Regions from separate parts of the Fictibacillus sp. NPDC058756 genome, predicted to be linked through region 2. Evidence: riboswitches for the same ligand, from Rfam matches in the RefSeq annotation. Region 2 holds a riboswitch; each other region holds the start of a gene.
The links. A riboswitch is a leader RNA that binds a small molecule or an ion and turns the genes downstream of it on or off. The one in region 2 is predicted to bind cyclic di-GMP.

Region 1 (4,780 bases), 470 kb from region 2:
TGAAGAACTTGCTGCTTCTTATGAGGACTTGGAAATCGCACACGAGCTTGTGAAAGAAGAAGCAGATGCTGACATGCAAAAAGAGCTTGTCAAAGATACGAAAGAACTGATCGCAAAACTGAACGACTTCGAGCTTCAGCTTTTATTAAACGAACCATACGATAAAAACAATGCGATCTTAGAACTTCACCCAGGTGCGGGCGGTACGGAATCTCAAGACTGGGCGTCCATGCTGCTTCGTATGTACACTCGTTATGCAGAACGCCAAGGTTATAAAGTTGAAACGCTGGACTATCTTCCTGGTGATGAAGCTGGTGTGAAATCTGTAACGTTGAGCATTAAAGGTCATAACGCATACGGCTATTTGAAAGCAGAAAAAGGGGTTCACCGCTTAGTGCGTATCTCGCCGTTTGATTCGTCAGGCCGCCGTCATACGTCATTCGTTTCATGTGAAGTGATGCCTGAAATCACAGATGATACTGAAATCGAAATCCGTACAGAGGATTTGAAGGTCGATACGTACCGTGCGTCTGGTGCAGGCGGTCAGCACGTTAACACGACTGACTCAGCTGTTCGTATTACACATACGCCAACTAACACGATTGTTTCCTGTCAGACAGAGCGTTCTCAGATCAAGAACCGTGAACGTGCAATGAAGATGTTAATGGCGAAACTTGTACAGCGCCGTTTGGAAGAACAGCAGGCACAATTGGCTGAGATCCGCGGTGAACAAAAGGAAATCGGCTGGGGAAGTCAGATTCGCTCATACGTTTTCCACCCGTACAGCCTAGTTAAAGACCACCGTACGAACACTGAGGTAGGTAACGTGCAATCCGTAATGGATGGCGAAATCACGCCGTTTATTGATTCTTATCTAAGATCAAAGCTATAAAAGTCTTTTTTTAATAGATTGCTGTAAAATGTTGTGTATTTTCTTCATTAAAAAATTGATTGGAGCGCAAGGTGCGAGACTCGAGCGGGATCAGCGGGACAGGTGAGACCATTCCATGTCGCAAAGCGACGAGTGGGCTCATTGCACGCCCCGCGGAAAGCAAGCATCCTGGAGCGGAAATCAATTACTTACAAAAAACTTCCGAGAAATGAGCTTCGGAAGTTTTTTTCAGTCTATTTTTGTGAAAGCGTTTTTCAGAACAAGGTCGTCTTACTTTTCGGTCATTTTTTGCAATCTCCACATTTCCATTCTCGTAAATCCACACTACTTGGTACTTTAAGCCTTTATAAACGACATGAATTCCCACTTCCATCTCCATCAATGCACAGAAAAAACTATAATGTAAGTATAGACTTTGATTTGCATTTTTAATGGAGCAGCTCTTAGCAACGAGGTAGTTTATATTTATGGTATATTATACATATATTGGATGATGCGGGGTTGCTATATGAGATTTATTAAAAATAAACAGCTATTTACCTTTCTAATGTCGTTTATCTTACTTACAGCCACATTTGAAAATCAAGGATATGCAGCTATACCAATCTATGAGGTACCACCGAGCAATGTAAAGATACCCAATCAAAAAAACTTTACAGGATGGAAACAAATATTAGACAAAGGTCAAATTCTTTACGAAGGCTATCTTTTAGATGGGAAATTCCATGGGCAAGGGACGTTATATGATAATGGAGTCATTGTATATAGCGGAAATTGGTCTAACGGTAAATATGACGGATATGGAATTGCTTATTACGGTGATGGTAATAAATGGTATGATGGTGAATTTAAGAACGGTCTTCTTAATGGATATGGTATTTACTTTAATAGTAATGGAAATAAATCCTATGAAGGCAATCTGAAAGAAGGCTATAGAGAAGGGTTTGGCACTACTTATTCCACGGAAGGAATAATAGTAGAGAGCAAAGAATACATAGATTGGACCATTGTATTTATGGGAGATCCTGAAGTATCACCAGGCAGATGGGGAGTAAACACTAATTTTTCGGTGATTTTTTTTGAAGGTATGATAGGAGATACTATTATTAACCCAACTTATTTTGACACCAATGGTAACCTGGTTTTACAACCTGCAATAAAAATAGATTCGAATAAAAATTACAATATTTTTATTCAAGGAACGAATTTATCAAGTGAAAAATATAATATAAACTTGGATATTTCTAGGGTAAAGGTGAAAGTCTCAAATCGTTCACTTCAATCAGTTACCAATACTGCAACACTGATTGATAATGATGTTCCAGGCACATTTACAAAGAACTTTCAGCTTATTCTGGATATGAGTGATACAAGTACGAACTACAATGATATTGAGCAGATTGCTCGCATAAAAGATGTTACAGATTTTTCAACAACTATTACCATATCATATACAAGCTTATAACAAAGAGAGACTGCTAGAATGTAATTAGCAGTCTCTTTATTTTACAAATGTAAAATACCTGAATTTTGGTACTGGTATTAGAAAAAAGATTGAAAAATTAAATTTTTTTCTTTCCTTTATGATTTAAAGACATTTAATTAAGAAGCAATACACATTATTTTTGTAAATAATTTAATAAATTTAAAAATTTCTAAAAAATAGTACTATTTTTCTACAAAGTATGATATATTTCCCTAAGACGACAATATTTGACATTTATTGATAACTCAATGAGGAATGCAATGATTCTAAATTACGATTGGGCGCTTTAATTTAGATGAGCATGTAGCGCAACCGGCCACATTGAAAAAACGGATAAACATTTCGTTTTTTTTGTGGTCTTTTTTATTGCTCAACATGAATACAAGGAGAATCCGCATGAAAAGAAATTATAGCCTGGCAATGGTCTTTTTTCTGATACTGGGATTTTTTACACAGGTACCTGTAAAAGCAGCAAATTACGAAGGATATTATTCATCTCAAATGATTATGAATTTTAAAGGCAAGCCTGGAGATGTAATAACAAAAACACTTCGCTTTTTTAACGATACGCCTGATGAAGCACAAGCAGGTTTTGGAGTTAGAGACTTTATTTATGAGAAAAATAGTCTTATTTACGTGGAAGACAGACCGAATAGTTTTTCTGTTAATAAGTGGACAAATTTAAACGTCGATACTGTAAAGCTTCAACCAAAGGGCTATGTAGATGTTAAGGTAACTGTGAAAATTCCAGAGGAAGCAGAGATGGGAGAACACATGGCGTTACTAGAAGGATCATTTATCCCAGTAGCGGCTCAAGACTCTCAAATGAAAATAAAGACAGAAATTGCACCGGTTATTTATGTGCTAGTTACTGATAAGAATGGAAACATTAATTTAGATCAGAAATGGGATTTACTAGGTACTAAAAAGGATGTAATAAACGGGGGACACTTTATTTTCTCCGTTGAAAATAAAGGAAATGTCCATCTTGAATCTCAAGGTAATATGAAGATTACCAACATATTTACGAAAAAGGTAATTCAAAAAAAAATTCCGAGAGTAAACCTTCTTCCAAATAATAAGAAAGATATTCTAGTAAGATGGAATATTGATGATTATATAGGAATCTATAAAACTGAAGTTACATTTTCCATGGACGGAAAAAAATTCGAAAAAATTAATACTACTTTGTTTATTATTCCATGGTTGCTTGTTTGTATTTTACTTACTACAGTCTTGCTAGTAATTTTATTTATACGTATATACATAAAGAGATTAAAGAAGAAATGGTTAGCTGAAGCAGCTAATGGTCTTCTATCCACAAAAGCTTCATCTTAGTTAACCCTCTCCATCCAGCTAGGCGGAGGTTAAAATATATATAATAATTTTTAGGAGGAAACTATTTATGAAGAAGGCATGGAAAAAAGGTTTGTCAGTAGTTGGCGCTACTGTATTAGCTGCTTCTCTACCATTATACACCGAAGCTGCTAGTAATATCACGGTAAAAGGAAAAGTATTTCCAAAAGCCGGGATTAGCTTGAACTTTGACAACGTAGATTTTAATGGTACACTGGGCGCTCCAGCAACATCCGTTTACAAGTTGGGCAATGCAGCTGTAACTACACCCCAAATTAATGTTAGGTATAAAGATAATTATAATGTTGGAGTTAAAAGTTCTACATTTACTGGTACAGATGCAAGTAATAATACTATTAATTTAGATACTACTCGTATTTCTGTCCAATCAGATCAAACGGCTAAACTCTCAAGCACAGCTCAAAATATTATTTCTGGAACTGGTGATGGAACGACTTCTCAGGCTGCAACAAAACCTTTTAACATTACATTAGATCTTGCTGAAACTGGCTACACTGATACAATCAGTAACTTAGCATCTGATTTAAACCTAAATGCAACTATTACAGTATCATTTAACGGGCTATAAGATTTACAAATAGAGGGAACTGAATACAGTTCCCTTTTGATCTCTCAAAAATGTAGGTAAAAACAATGAATGTTTATGAAATTTTCAATGGTAATACAATCTATCATGAATACCAACCATTATACTGTCTAAAAGACTGTAATAAGATCTATGCATATGAGGCGCTTCTAAGAAATGAAGCAAAGATTAATCCAGACAGTGTATTTAAATCAGCAATACAGGCTAACATTCTCTATAAATTAGATACAATTTCGTTACAAAAGGCCATTGCTTCGTATTTCTTGAAGCAGTCTAATGGTTACTTATTTCTAAATATTTATATAACAACCATTTTACATCCGAACTTTTTGCTTTTTTTCGATAGCTTATGTGTCCTTTATCCTGAACTTCCAAAACGGTTATTTCTTGAAATAAATGAAACTTGTGCTGATGACTTGTGGAATATCCCATTATTAAA
Region 2 (4,780 bases):
TAGAGCTGTGTAAGAACAAAGAGCGCAATCGATACCCATTTCACCCACGGTTTTTCTTCTTCAATCACATCAATTCGAACAATATACAGAACACCTAAAAATAAAATGGTCGGCACAATCCAAACAAATGCATTGGTCATCGCAATAAACGAAACAATTGAAGCGGCGAAAGCGTCAAATGTTGCATTGTACACATCTTGCTTACTTATGGATTGGCTATTCTTTATAATTGCAGGATCCTGGCTTGCTGCGTGAACTTGATAATCCTGAACAGACTCAGCTTTTAACCAGAAGACAGTTTGATCATCTGCTTTTACAGGGTAGATTGAGAAATCGTTAGTCGTACTTATACGAGTTGCTTCCCAAGTATCATTCTTTAACGAAGCTCTATAAATATTACCCGCATCTTTTTTAGTGGATATCGCACCTCTAGCAGAGAAAAGAATTGTTGGTGCATTGTCTTCTATGTTCAAATTCAGGTAAGTTGGATTTTCAATCTCGTAACCTTCAGATACGTCTTTAAAATTAACGCTTGCAAATGATAGATCTTTTAATTGGTTCATAGGTGCTGAACTGTAAAAGGTTTTAAATGATTTCGTACCTTGCTTTGATGAATAAAAAGTATAAAGAATATGAACGTCATCACCAGCTTCAGCAAATCTGAAGTTGTAAATTTTATCAGTTGGCGTTTTGCTGTACTTAAGGATTGAGATCGGTTCATATTGTCCGCTTTTTTCAGTTAAATAGAATGCTTCCATTTCAACTTTTTCACCGACAACGGCAATAAAAGAAGCAGATTCTGGATTTGCTGTTAACTCAGCAACTTTTTCTTTAGCTGAAAAAATTAATTTGCTTTTACCGCTCTCAGGTTCATACGCATAAACTTCATTCCCTTTCGTATAGGCAAATCGGTCCTTTGTATCGGTTAAGAATTCAACGCCTTTATCTAATACACTTTGCTTTCCGCCTTCTTGAATGATTAGATCGCCCTGCGATACGAAAGCGATCTGCTTGCCATTCGTCCAAAAGTTGCCTCTCTCATCAATCGGCAGCTTTTCAGTTTTCTCTGAAACAACATTCAGCTCCTCATCCAAAATGGTAGCATTAATACCATCTTTAAGATGTGTGTAGATATGATATTGATTGTCTTCCTTAAATGTAATCGGTTCTGAGCTTATGGATTCAGCCGATATACTGACAGATCGGCTCCAGTCCTTATTTGGAAGTTTAGTCTCCTGGCGGATGTTGTTCCAAACCACCAATCCTACCAAAAGCAGAACAATTGCAAGAGGAAGAAGATAAGCTTTGCGATTCGAATGATTCTTTTTCTTTTTTACTTTCGAATCTACGTTCATGGTAATGCCCCCTTTTTTCTATAAAAGAACAAGATTATTAGTATTCGATATATAGACGGATATTCCTGTAAAAATTATTCATTTTTTAACGGAGAATAGATATTACGTATTGATTGATGCAGGTTAAATAGTCCTAATTGTGTTTAGTAAACTGGAAAAGAGACATTCCGGGTATATTGACCCATTAATATTTTCTGAATATTAAGTAATTACTAGTTTTTGCTTTTATTATGAAACTATTAACTGAATTTGAATGGAAGATTTTGCGGTTACTTGGACCTATACTGAAAAAATCTTAATATGTTTAAATAACTAAAACTTGCAATATAAAAATAAGCAACAGGTCTGATTTCCTATAACAGGTAATAAAGATAGAATTTGGTTATAAGTCAGATTCATCGACACATCTTGATAAAATCCAACAAAGCACGCTGAATCTCGATAAAGGCAAAGCTGGTGAAAACCAGTGACGCAAAACTACAGGGGCTAAGGTGTACGAACTATTCGATCGTACATTATGCCAGCCAGTTACCGAAAGAGCCCGGGGTGTTTTTCATTTGCCTATAAACCCCATTTTTCGGTAAAAAAGTAAAAATATACATAAATGGAGGTGAGAGAAACTTGCTGCTTAACCTGGAAACGGGTGAATTGCTGGCAAGAGAAGTGAAGCCGGCATACCGTTTTTCCAAACGATTAAAAGGGCTCATGTTTACGAAAGAGCTTTCAACTGAGAGTGCAATGCATATTAAACCTTGCCATTCTATCCATACTTTTTTTATGAATTATGCAATCGATGTACTTTATTTAGACAGTGAAAAGCGAATTGTGGCAATGGATGAAGACCTACCCCCAAAACGGTTCGGAAAATTGTACAAACATGCTGAATCTGTCATTGAACTTCCGTCTGGAACGATCGCCAAAAGCCAGACCAAAGTGGGACACAAACTATTTATTGAAACCAAAAACAAATTCTTAGGAGGAACTAATCATGAAAAACAAATTAATGGGTCTTATTAAAGAAGAACAAGGACAAGGAATGACGGAATATGGTTTAGTATTAGGCTTGATAGCAGTTGCGGCTGTTGGAGCGCTAGCAATGTTACGTACAGAAATCGTGGAAATGTTTACTACTGCAAAAGATATGGTTGTAAACCGTGAATCTGGTGGTACAACAACCCCTTAATACAAAGGCACCACAGGGCCTTACGTTACTCAACGTAAGGTCTTTTTTAAACAAACAGTCTAACTTGGCGGTCAGATGACACGTGTCCTGGCTGCCAAGTTTTAGGTTTATTGAAGACTTTCTAATTAGAAGGTGATAACAATGTGGTTCGATGCCATTTTAATTTTCGTATTAATCATCTGTGTCGTAACAGATTTAAAAAGCCGCAAAATCTATAACAACGTCATTTTCCCTGCGCTTATGATCGGCGTTTTTTCTCATATAATCGCATCTGGATGGACCGGGTTGTTTTTTTCGTTAAAAGGGTTCTTTCTAGGTCTTGGATTGCTGCTCATTCCTTATCTTTTAGGAGGTATGGGTGCAGGGGATGTGAAGCTGCTTGCTTTAATCGGTGCCTTAAAGGGTTCTTTGTTTGTTTTTTATACAGCGATCTACATGGGTTTGATTGGCGGCGTTATTGCTCTCGGGATCTTGTTATTTAGAAGGGGATTTATAAAAAGAATAAAAGGCATCCTCTATTCAATGGGTTGCTGGAAATTCGGCATTAGAATTCCTGTTTTTATAGAAAAAGATGCTTTGACCCAAACCTACCCGTACGGCCTTGCCATTGCCGGCGGAGCAGCTGTATGTCTCGCAATGAAGGGAGTCCTTTTATGATGAAAAACGAAAAGGGGCAATCTCTTGTTGAAATGGCACTTGTTCTCCCGCTGCTGCTGTTGCTCATTGTAGGTATTTTTGATTTTGGGAAGCTGTTCTACACATATATGCAGATGCATCTTGCCACACAAGAAACAGTCAGGCTTGGAGGCCTTGGTAAAGAGGATGAAGAGATCCGTGCATTTGCACGAGATTATGTGCAGATAAAAGATCCCTCTCTTCTTCAGATTGGAATCACGCCGGACTCTTCAACAAGAGAATCAGGCCAGTATGTGACCGTTACTTTGTCGTACCCGCACAAATTTATTACACCTGGTATGGGAAAATTGTTTGGAGAAACGATACCTGTTGAAACGGAATCTACTATTCGGGTGGAGTGAGGTGAATAAAGATGAGGCGTCTTATAAAAAAGGAAGAAGGCAATACAATCATACTTGTTGCCTTTAGTCTTGTAGCGCTCATAGCAATGACAGGACTCATTATTGATGGCGGAAAGCTGTTTTTAACGAAAACCCATCTGCAAAAAACAGCTAATGCTGCGGTTCTTTCTGGTGCTCAGGAGCTAACAAATGAGGAGGAATCGGTTCGCACGATTGTTCATGAAACCCTTGATAAACATAGTGAGAATCATAGTTTGGAAGATATGAAGATTCAAATGGAAGACAAAGTGAGCGTAGATCTATCAAGAGAAGTTCCATTGACTTTTTCACAGCTTTTTGGTTTTGATACGGCACCAGTAAACGTACATGCTGCAGCAGAGCTTGGAACGATGGGGAAAGCCGCGGGCGTCGCGCCGCTTGGGATCGATGAAAGTTTAGGTTTGGAATTCAACAAAGAATATTCGCTGAAAGTGGATCAGACTGGTGTTGAAGCCGGAAACTTCGGAGTTCTTGCGCTTGGCGGAACCGGTGCTGCAACTTATGAAGATAATCTATTAAAAGGATACCAAAACGAACTTGAAGTGGGAGATGTTTTAGAAACACAAACAGGTAATATTGCCGGTAAAACACGGGCAGTCATTCAAGAACGAATCAATAGCTGTCCATATCCAGAAGGGGAAACACACCATCGGGATTGTTCCAGAATTATATTGATTCCTGTATATGAAAGGCTTGAAACAAATGGCAACCAGTTAAAAGAGGTGAAAATCACAGGATTCGCTTACTTTTACATAACGAAACCGATGGATTCAAAAGATACTTCAATTACTGGCATGTTTATTAAACGCGCAGGAACTGGTTTTGTTAAGCCAGTTGATGTGAATAAAGGTGCATTTAGCATAAGACTAACAGAGTAGGTGAAGACATGAGGGCAAAACTCATTTTAGGAACGGCAATCTTTATGGGACTTATTACAACTTTTTTATTTTATAACTATATGGGTGATTACAATGCGGCAACCGTTCTTTCTGAAAACACGGTTAAAGTCGTTACGGCTAAACGGGATATTAAGCAAAACGAAAAAATCACAGCGAATATGCTGACTATTGAAAACGTTCCAGAAGCTTCTGTGCATCCAGATTCAGTTAAGAGAATTGAATCAATAGAAAATCACTATGCAACAACAAAAATGGCTGAAGGCGAGG
Region 3 (4,780 bases), 2.2 Mb from region 2:
GTTCCTTTGGACATGGCGTTAAAAAGCACCCGATTCTTCCGGATTGTATTATGGGATTTCATTCGTAACGAGATTCATAATGAAAGTTTTTCAGTAGAGGCGGTACTTACAGCAGCTTCTGTTATTGACCCGTTACTAGATGCAACGGTTCATGCTTTCAGTGTTGCTTATGTTGAAAACAACAACAGAGTCCTTGGACTTGCACGTGAGGCGATTGAGGAGCTTTCTGTTCCTGTTGTCAGATTAACAAGAACTGTTGCAGTTCTGCCGCTTGTCGGTACAATTGATACACACCGTTCTAAGTTAATCATGGAAACGTCTCTTCAGAAATGTACTGAATTGCAAGTTGAACACTTATTTATCGACTTATCAGGCGTACCTGTCATTGATACGATGGTGGCTCACAACCTGTTTAAGGTTATCAATTCGCTTAAGCTTTTAGGTGTAAAAGTTACATTGAGCGGAATGCGCCCAGAATTAGCGCAAACAGTTGTATCCTTAGGAATCAGCTTTGAAGGAATCTCAATTTCAGGGAATCTTTATCAGGAGCTTGAAGCAATGGGAATCGCTCAACAGCCGATTTAAGAATAAATATCTGCCATTTTATGGGCAGGTATTTTTTTCTTGTATAAAAAGAACGTTTGTTCGCATATAATAAAAAAAAGGAGGTTTTTTTAATGACGAACATGTTGTTAAGATGCATCCAGGAGAGGGCAGCCATCGAGATGATCTACTTATCAGAGAAAGGTGTGATCAGCCACAGGCTTATTACTCCATATTCTTTTGATGGCAAATTAATAACGGCCTATTGCGCAGTCCGCAAACAAATTAGAACATTCGAGCTGAAAAATATTTTATCTGCGCAATTCAAATTTTCGCCTTCGTAGAATGGGGGGATAGACATGCAATATGGAAACGAGGAAGAGCGTTCACTCATTGAAAAATTTGTGATGTATCCGATTATGCTTACTCTATTTGACAGAGATTTAAAAGTTGTGAATCGTTCCCCATTTAAAATAAAACGGCCTTATATTGCATTGTTGGAACAGATTATGAATCAAGTGAGCAAGGATCTTCACGATGTCCGCATTGAACTTAGAAAAAGAAAAATTAAAGTGATGGATGGACGAAGAGATCATGATATTACTGAATATGAGATATTTATCAGGGGTTATCGTGAAATTATGCGATTTCCAAACGTTCACTTAAAAAATAAAGCAGAAACCCTCATGCTGTCATATCTTCGAGTAGCATCAAAATAATCAGTACTGCTTTTATTTAGGCTTTCTTCTAAAGCGTTTATAAAGACTCTTCATTGACAAGTTGATTGGAGCGTAAGGTGCGTGCCTACCACATGATAAGCTTCTCGTAAGGCATGTGACGAGGAAGCTCACATCGGTAGCATTAACTTGTAGACGCAGGAGCAAGGTTCCTTCTATGAAGCTCACCGCACGCCCCACGGAAAGCGAGCATCCTGGAGCGGAAATCAACATCTTTCAAGTCGCAACAAAATTAAAGAAAACAACCTTGTTTAAGTTTCCTTTTTGACTCTGTCTGTATACAATGAACGTAATGCAGAATGATATTATTACTGAAGAATATCAGAAATTGAGGAAACACATGGAACGTTTTATCCAAATGGCACGACAATTGAATAGAGAGATTATGATCGAAAGCCGCAACCCGTTTGACCCCGTATGTCCAGTGAATATACCTTTCCCATGGAAGATACTCGGATGCGGAAATTATGCCGCAGTATTTTATCATCCCGATTACCCTTCATATGTTGTAAAAATCTATGGCAGGGATGAGCATGGACTTCTTGAAGAAAAGAAGGTCTATGAACGTTTAGGTGAACATCCGGGCTATTCGGTTTGCTATTATACAGAAAAAAGATTTTTGATTTTAAAGAGAATAGAAGGGATCACGCTTTATGATTGTGTTCATAAAGGGGTCAAAATTCCTGAAAGTGTCATCCGAGATATTGATGAGGCTTTGTATTACGCTGAAAAAAGAGGACTGTTTCCGAATGATGTACATGGAAAGAACGTCATGATTTCAAAAGGAAAAGGTATAATAGTAGATGTTTCTGACTTTTATAAGAAAGTACCTTGCCGAAAGTGGAGGGATTTACGAAAGGCTTATTTCAAGGTTTATAAGCCTGTTTTTTATCGTTTTCCCATTCGGATTCCGTATTTTGTTTTAAATATGATCAGAGTTGGGTATAGGTACTATCGTAAGTTAAAATTATCCATAAACAAGGGTAATAAATAATGGTATTAAAGTCCTATAAAAAATATTGGCACAATTTACCTTCATAGGATATAATATCTATAAACGAATAGAAAACCTTTGTTTAAAGGCAAACCAGTTGAAAAACTGGGACGCAAAGCTATGGGCCTAAAGTATGAAGAAACATACAATGGCAGCCGGTTGCCAAAGGGGAACGGATAATATTGATGTTTTGAGGCGATAGGATTTATTCTATTGAGACAGAACGGAGTCACGAAAACAATGCATCTGAGATTACTCGGTGCAACTCACAGTTTTCATAAAGACTTCGCTGGTCACTGTAGATGAGTTCCGACGCTTGTCAAACATTAAATTAATGTTTTAATGTTATTAAACATTAAAAGCCATTTCCCTTTATTTAAGGGTAATGGCTTTTTGTATGCAAATTTTTAAGATTTGAGGGGTTGCAATAATGGAAAACTTCCAACTAGAATTACGCACACTCAAAAAAAGCTTATTTAAGGAATTCATGAAGTCGATTCCAACGATGATACATACACATAAAGAACACTTAAGCCAGTTTGATGACTTCAGCTCATTTATGAACGGTTTTGTTGAACAATATGAAAAAATATTAGAGAAATTTTTGCGTGGAATCGTACATGCAGTATTTTTGCAGGAGGAACGTTTTCAGCATTTCTTGAAACAAGCTGAACAGAAAGCATTCCGCTCAGGCATCCATTTCTTAAGACACCAGCGAATTCCTCACCAAGCGCTAGCTTGTTTCTCTACAAGTATAAGAGAATCAGTTCTGCAAGAAATGAAAAGAGTGACAGTTTCCGACTCGCTTCCGGTGCAGCTTTTTATGTTAGAACGCTGGAACACGGTAGCACATCGTGCGATTACAGGTTTCTTAAGCGGATTTTCATCTCAGCAATTTAAAGATTTAAAAGAGATCAGTATCCGTGATCCGCTTACTAATCTATATAATCGCCGTTATTTTTACGACTGTCTTGAAAAAGAAATTGGCAAAGCTCAAAAACAAGAGATGCCGATTACACTCGTTATGTTTGATATAAATAACTTCAAACATATCAATGATGAGTATGGCCATCATGCCGGAGATGAGCTTTTACAGCAGATCGCGGAATTATCCAAGCGATTAAAACTTTTATCAGGTTTTCGGTTTGGGGGAGATGAATTTGTCTTTTTGCTGCCGGGAATAACAGAAGAGGACGCTTACAAACTGGTTGAAAAGATGGAAAGCCAGCTAATGGCATGGAACCAATCTATTTCATTAGCATACGGTGCAATCGAGCTGTTAGGTGATGCATGTGAAAATATTGATTATTACCTGCAGCTTGCTGATGAACGGATGTACAGCAATAAAAGAGAAGTTAAAGCATAATTTCTGAGACTTAAGTGTGGTTTTTGTATAATGGAAGTTTAAGTAATATTAAACAAGAAAGACCGTATGCAATAATTTCCTGATTATAGCAACTAAATGCAAAGGAAGATGGCAGCATGAAAGACTTATTTATAATAACTGAACATCGTTCTGAGACCATCTCTTCACTATTGCGATGGTTCTTTCTTGTCATTTGTATACCGCTTTTTTATTACAAGCCGATCGCAGATGTTTTAAATTTTAACAAAGACACATTTCCAGTCCTTTTTACAATAGGGATTCTATATATGACATCTACACAAATCGTCTTAAACCGATTTCCTGAAAAGTCCTCTTATTATCTGATTTTTACCAGAGGCGGAATCCTTTTTGATTATATTGCTTATGTTTGGCTGATGCAGCTGTCTGGAGGCTCGGAAAGTCCATTCATGCCTGTAGGTTATTTGATTGTTATTCATGCCGCTCTTTACTGGAGGTTAAAAGGTTCTTTTATAGTTGGCGGTGCCAGTTTTGCTGTTATTCTGTACTTCTTTTTAAGAGATGGAGGATATCAGGACACAACAGAGTTTTTTCAGTTCTTTATGAATACGTCATTTTTATGGCTGATTGCCCTGTATGGAGGGGTAATTGCATCTAAAGAAAGACAGTATTATTTCGAGAAAAATATGTACCAGCTGCAATCTCTCCAGGATTATCTTACTGGGTTATTAAACCACCGAAAGTTCCAGGAGGATGTCTTAGAGAAAACGAAACAGAAAGCTCCTTTTGCGCTAGTTCTTTGCGATATTGATCATTTCAAAGAATTTAACGATACACATGGACATGTTATAGGTGACGAAGTCCTTAAACTTGTTGCTACAGCATTCGAGCGATATTTACCCGCAAAAGAAGGTAAAGCTTATCGATATGGAGGAGAAGAATTTGCGTGGATCATGGAAACGGCATCTGAATATGAAGTGACACAAACGACCCAGCAGGTTAATACCCACCTTCAAATGTATCCGTATATACATAAGGATGGAGAACTTCCCGTTACATTAAGTTATGGAATTGCTTTTTATCAAAAGGAAGACCGTCCGGCAGATATTATACAGCGAGCAGATACGCTCCTTTATGAAGCAAAAGCAGCGGGGAGAAACA
Region 4 (4,780 bases), 390 kb from region 2:
TTTGAAGAGGCTTAATCGCTTTTCCAGCTAGATAATACGTAAACTTGTAGTCATATTCAGCGGAACCTTCAAGAACTGTTTGAACAAGTTCACCCTTTTTTACTGGGAATTGGATAAATTGTTCTTCGTATGCCTTTTTGATGGTGCCTTCTTTTACGAATTTTTCGGAAAGATCTACTTTTTCAGCCGTTTTTAACAGACTTGATTTGCTCTTCGGTACATATACAGAGCTAGGAATCTTAGAAACGTCAAAGCTTAATGCCTTAACAGGATCCACAAGACCGTTCGCATACTTAACATCGTAGCCTTTTGCACCAAGATCTTTACCGGTTTGCTCTAAGATATATTCAATCTGTTTAGGCTTTAGATTCGGATTTTTTGATAATAAAAGAGAAGCCACGCCCGCTACTACTGGAGATGCCATGGACGTTCCGCTCAGTTTATAGAAAGTAGATTTCTTTTCATAATCATAAAGCGGCGCATATACATCTTCACCAGGTGCTACTACGTCCACTGAAGGTCCGTATGTAGAATAAGTAGAAAGCATATTATCTTTGTTTGTGGAACCTACAGAAATTACCCCTTCAAAAGCTGCAGGATAACTGTTCAGGTTCATCCCTTCATTCCCTGCTGCAGCGACAACCGTTACATCAGCTGCAATTGCTTTAGCAACCGCATCTTGAATTAGAGGTGACGGGAAAATGCTTCCTAAGCTCATATTGATAACTTTTGCTTTTTTCTCAATCGCATACATGATAGCGTCCGCGATTACGTAGTCAGACGCTCCGCCCATACGGTCAAATACATCGATCGGAAGAATCTCAACGTTCGGGTTAATCCCATAACCGCCGACACCATTACCTTTTTCAGAAGCGATAATCCCCGCAACATGCGTCCCATGGTAATCAGGTGCACCTTGGTTCATTGGGTTTACCGCATTATAAGACGGCAGCAGTTTGTTTTTTAATTCTGGATGCTTTGAATCGATCCCCGTATCGATTACCGCAACACGTACTTTACTTTTACCAGCCATGGATTGAGCCTTGTCCACATTCAATAGTGACATATGGTATTGCTGATCAATCTTTGGATCAGTCGTCCCAAGTTTAACGAAATTCGCACTTGGTGAAACAATATCTACCTTGCTTAGTTTGCCGTAAGCTTTTATTACTTCTTCCATCTTCTTGCCCTTGTTAATCTTTACAACATCGTACCCAAGAGAAGAAATTCTGCGTTGCAATGTTGCTCCCGCTTTTTTGTGATCACTGGTTGACAACGATTTGTTGTACTTTACGACTAACACAGAGTCACTAATCTGGTCTTTTTGCTTAGCCAGATTGTACGGGTTTTCCTTTACTCGATTTCCTGGTTTAAATAATTCGGAGACTGGAATAGAACTCTTTTCTGCAGAGTATTGATCCGTCTCGGCAAAAACAGGCGCAAAGCTTGAGCCTATTAAGCTGACAGACAGTCCAAGCGACGCCAGCGTTTTATGCCATTTGTTCATACCTTCAACCCCTCTAAAATAGAAATTTTTGGTACCCCTCATAAACTAGTATAGCAAATTATCAAACTATTTTACAATTTTTTACAAAAGTATATTACTATCATTTTAATAGAAAAACTTTAAACAAATGTTTACAAGATTACCTAACAATAAGGACTTTTTTACCGATAAAAAAGATATAGTTTTTACCCGTTTAACTAGTTATCGGTATGCCGCGGTTAAGACTTAAATGGTACAACTGGAGAAATTCAGTGTCACAAAGCTATAGGGGCTAACGTCATGTACTACGCCAGCCAGCTGCCATTACCATTACACTTTAGGAGGAATTGGTATGAAAAAATCATTGGCAAAATGGGTTACCGCAACGACTCTAGCATTCACAGCTGTTGCTGCAACAGGAACAACAGGCTTTGCTGCTAAAAAAGAACAGCAACAGGATACAAATATTGTTACTGTTGTTTATCAAGGACAAGAGTTGTCTTTAGAGGGAGCAAGATTGGTTAGAGAAAATCTGATCCTGCCTGTAGAAGCAATTGCAGCAGCAAATGGCGGAACAGTAGAGTACGATGAAAAGAGCATTACAGCAACACGTGGTGATATTTCTTACACATTAAGACTTCACCCTCGTTTCTTCCAGTTCGATAATGACGGCGAGCTTTTTGCTATCATTCCTGCAAAAATCTATTCTGGAAAAGCAATCAACTCGTTAAAGCTGATCGAACGCACACTTGGCGTTACACTAGAATTTAAAGAAGAGGAAAACACGCTGTACATCAACTAGTCATCGGGGTAAAACTATGTACAAAAAAAGCCTTCGCTACTTTAGCGAGGGCTTTTCAAATAGAATAATCAAGAGTTGGCTGAAACTCTCTAAATTTATAGTGTACGAGTTTCGAAGTGTTCCATCTCTTCTCCATAAGATTCAACTTCTTTTTCACATAATCAAATTGTGCTTTTCCCTGATACTCATCACCGAGATAAATCTCGCATTCGTTATTCCCTAAATACACGACCTTTAAGATGTGGCCGTTCAAATGGCAGATGTACAAACCGTTGCCTAAGCGGATCACCGTTCACACCTCTTCTTTCAAGGAATGTTTCCAAGCTTCATAGGCAAGAAAAGCACGTACTTCTTCCTTGTTGATTCCCATTTCTTTCGCTTGTGTAACAAGCTCAACCCATTCAGGATCAAGCAGCTCTACCTGAATATTTAACAGTTGTTCCACAGGTACCTCCAACGCTTTTGCCAATTTTTGAATCATATGCGCAGACGGGTTGGTTTTATGACTTTCAATGCTGCTTAAATAGCCTTTCGATATTTTAGCTTTTTGAGCAAGCCTAGTTATGCTGATTCCTTTTTTTAACCGGAATTTTTTAATTTGTTTCCCAAGACTCTTAGTCACATTTAACAACTTCCTTTGCTATAAAACCTCCTCTTTATCCAGAACAGCTTTTATAATATAACGGTGAGTCGGATTTTTCATGGGATGGCACGTAATTAAAGTTATGATGCTTTTCGATTTGTCTTTTTTTAACACAGATAGATCATCAGGCTTCACGATCATTTCATCAACGATTCGATATTTAAGCTTTTTGTCTTTTGTTACGACTTGTATCGTGTCCCCAATTTCTACTTCTGGCAGTCGGTTGAACTGTTTTCCGTAAGTGTAACTGCGATGTGCAGCTATTGCAGAATTTCCAGCCTCCCCAACAGGAGAGGTGCCTTTTAGATGTCCAGCGGCTACTTTTAAATTCGCTTGGGAGGCACCTTCCATAATTGGGATGGTTAAATCAATCTTGTTTATTTCTAGCTTACCGATGATTCCGTTCTTCATGTTTTTAGGCGCAGGTGTATTCTTCGGCTGGCTTTTATCTAAAAAAACATCATCCAGCTGTTGGTAGCTCTGTTGGATCACAGAATCATCTTCACTAGATTCCCAGTCTTTCAACAGCTGTGTTTCCTTGTACGAGTAGTACACACTTTTAGCTTTCGGATAAACCATTGTACATAAGCCTGCAGCAATCAAAAGATACGCCAGCCACTTCATCCTCTATCCCCGTTTAAAAAGATTAGGAAGAATAGACTTTTTGATTAACAATAGACCAATTCCAGCTAGTGAAATGAAGAGTCCCGACAAGACGATAAAGAGTGGATTCTCTTCACCCGTTTGCGGCAGTGAACCAGTATCTTTGCTTGGTGGATCAGCCGGTTTCGTTGGTGGTGGGTTGTTGCTTGGCGGTTCAATATCTTCAGTAGGCGGTTCGTTGTCATCTGGAGGATCCGGTGGGTCTCCATCGTCTGGAGGATCTGGCGGGTCTCCGTCATCCGGCGGATCCGGTGGGTCTCCATCATCCGGTGGATCTGGCGGGTCTCCGTCATCCGGCGGATCCGGTGGGTCTCCATCATCCGGTGGATCTGGCGGGTCTCCGTCATCCGGTAGTTCTTCTCCATCTACAAAGAAAGAAAATAAAATGGTCGCAAAAAGTCCTTGATATTCATTTCCCAAATCAGGAACCTTTACGATAATTTGTAAATTATCTGATGAAGAATGATTGATTCCACGAGGTTCAAAGAATTTAAAATCTTTAACAAGTCCATCAAATAAAATAATGTTATTTGAATCCGTAATTGTTAATAATAATTTATTATAATACTCAATTGACCCCTCTTTTAACCTAGACTTACCATTGTAAATAAAATCAACATTTCCATCATTTTTTATCTCAAGTGAACTAATTACTGAGTCACCAGGTTTCATGTTGTTCATCTCAATAAATGTGTCCTTTGGAAACGTGGATATATCAATAACTTTTGGTGCTTCATCTGCTCCGGTTTTAAGAAGAGGAGTGAAGCTTATTAATAAGGCAGTTATTAAACTTAAAATTGTTAAAAGTTTAAAATTCATAAACTTACCTCTTTTTATTAAAAATAGGTGGGGTATTTTAAAACCCCACCCTCAAACATGTTAGTTATTTCTGTCTACAGTGTCTGCATTGTTTACATTATCAGTCCTTTGGAAGTTTCCACCTCCGCCAGTTGAATTATTATCAATATTTCCGTTTTGTTGACTGAAAGTCTCACCCTCATACTGTAAACCAGTGAACTTGAAGTTAATAGATGTTTCATCACCCATAAGCGTATTTTGATTTATACCTGTGTCTGTAAAGTCTAATACATAAGTAACTGCTTTAATCGGTTTATCTGTAGTGGAATTAGCATCAGGAGCATCTAAGTTCCCAATAAATTTCCCGATTCCAGTATGTGTAGTTCCA

Region 1: another riboswitch for cyclic di-GMP. It lies ahead of ACFW35_RS02970 (hypothetical protein); the one in region 2 lies ahead of ACFW35_RS00700 (DUF192 domain-containing protein).
Region 3: another riboswitch for cyclic di-GMP. It lies ahead of ACFW35_RS11850 (GGDEF domain-containing protein); the one in region 2 lies ahead of ACFW35_RS00700 (DUF192 domain-containing protein).
Region 4: another riboswitch for cyclic di-GMP. It lies ahead of ACFW35_RS02645 (stalk domain-containing protein); the one in region 2 lies ahead of ACFW35_RS00700 (DUF192 domain-containing protein).

The regions. Positions count from the first base shown of each region.
Region 1 is NZ_JBHYPU010000001.1:614,813-619,592, forward strand. It holds one part of gene prfB (peptide chain release factor 2) at 1-892, shown strand, start outside; gene ACFW35_RS02965 (hypothetical protein) at 1,401-2,357, shown strand; cyclic di-GMP riboswitch class II at 2,622-2,705, shown strand; gene ACFW35_RS02970 (hypothetical protein) at 2,775-3,716, shown strand; gene ACFW35_RS02975 (hypothetical protein) at 3,784-4,323, shown strand; gene ACFW35_RS02980 (EAL domain-containing protein) at 4,389-4,780, shown strand, end outside.
Region 2 is NZ_JBHYPU010000001.1:140,731-145,510, forward strand. It holds gene ACFW35_RS00695 (hypothetical protein) at 1-1,355, opposite strand, end outside; cyclic di-GMP riboswitch class I at 1,792-1,891, shown strand; gene ACFW35_RS00700 (DUF192 domain-containing protein) at 1,977-2,372, shown strand; gene ACFW35_RS00705 (Flp family type IVb pilin) at 2,344-2,538, shown strand; gene ACFW35_RS00710 (A24 family peptidase) at 2,680-3,195, shown strand; gene ACFW35_RS00715 (TadE/TadG family type IV pilus assembly protein) at 3,195-3,575, shown strand; gene ACFW35_RS00720 (TadE/TadG family type IV pilus assembly protein) at 3,587-4,492, shown strand; gene cpaB (Flp pilus assembly protein CpaB) at 4,501-4,780, shown strand, end outside.
Region 3 is NZ_JBHYPU010000001.1:2,361,510-2,366,289, reverse strand. It holds gene ACFW35_RS11870 (STAS domain-containing protein) at 1-585, shown strand, start outside; gene ACFW35_RS11865 (hypothetical protein) at 678-887, shown strand; gene ACFW35_RS11860 (hypothetical protein) at 903-1,262, shown strand; gene ACFW35_RS11855 (serine/threonine protein kinase) at 1,621-2,274, shown strand; cyclic di-GMP riboswitch class I at 2,352-2,441, shown strand; gene ACFW35_RS11850 (GGDEF domain-containing protein) at 2,705-3,640, shown strand; gene ACFW35_RS11845 (GGDEF domain-containing protein) at 3,757-4,780, shown strand, end outside.
Region 4 is NZ_JBHYPU010000001.1:535,195-539,974, reverse strand. It holds gene ACFW35_RS02650 (S8 family peptidase) at 1-1,507, opposite strand, end outside; cyclic di-GMP riboswitch class I at 1,729-1,812, shown strand; gene ACFW35_RS02645 (stalk domain-containing protein) at 1,839-2,288, shown strand; gene ACFW35_RS02640 (hypothetical protein) at 2,344-2,577, opposite strand; gene ACFW35_RS02635 (helix-turn-helix domain-containing protein) at 2,581-2,910, opposite strand; gene ACFW35_RS02630 (class D sortase) at 2,929-3,555, opposite strand; gene ACFW35_RS02625 (LPXTG cell wall anchor domain-containing protein) at 3,559-4,413, opposite strand; gene ACFW35_RS02620 (TasA family protein) at 4,474-4,780, opposite strand, start outside.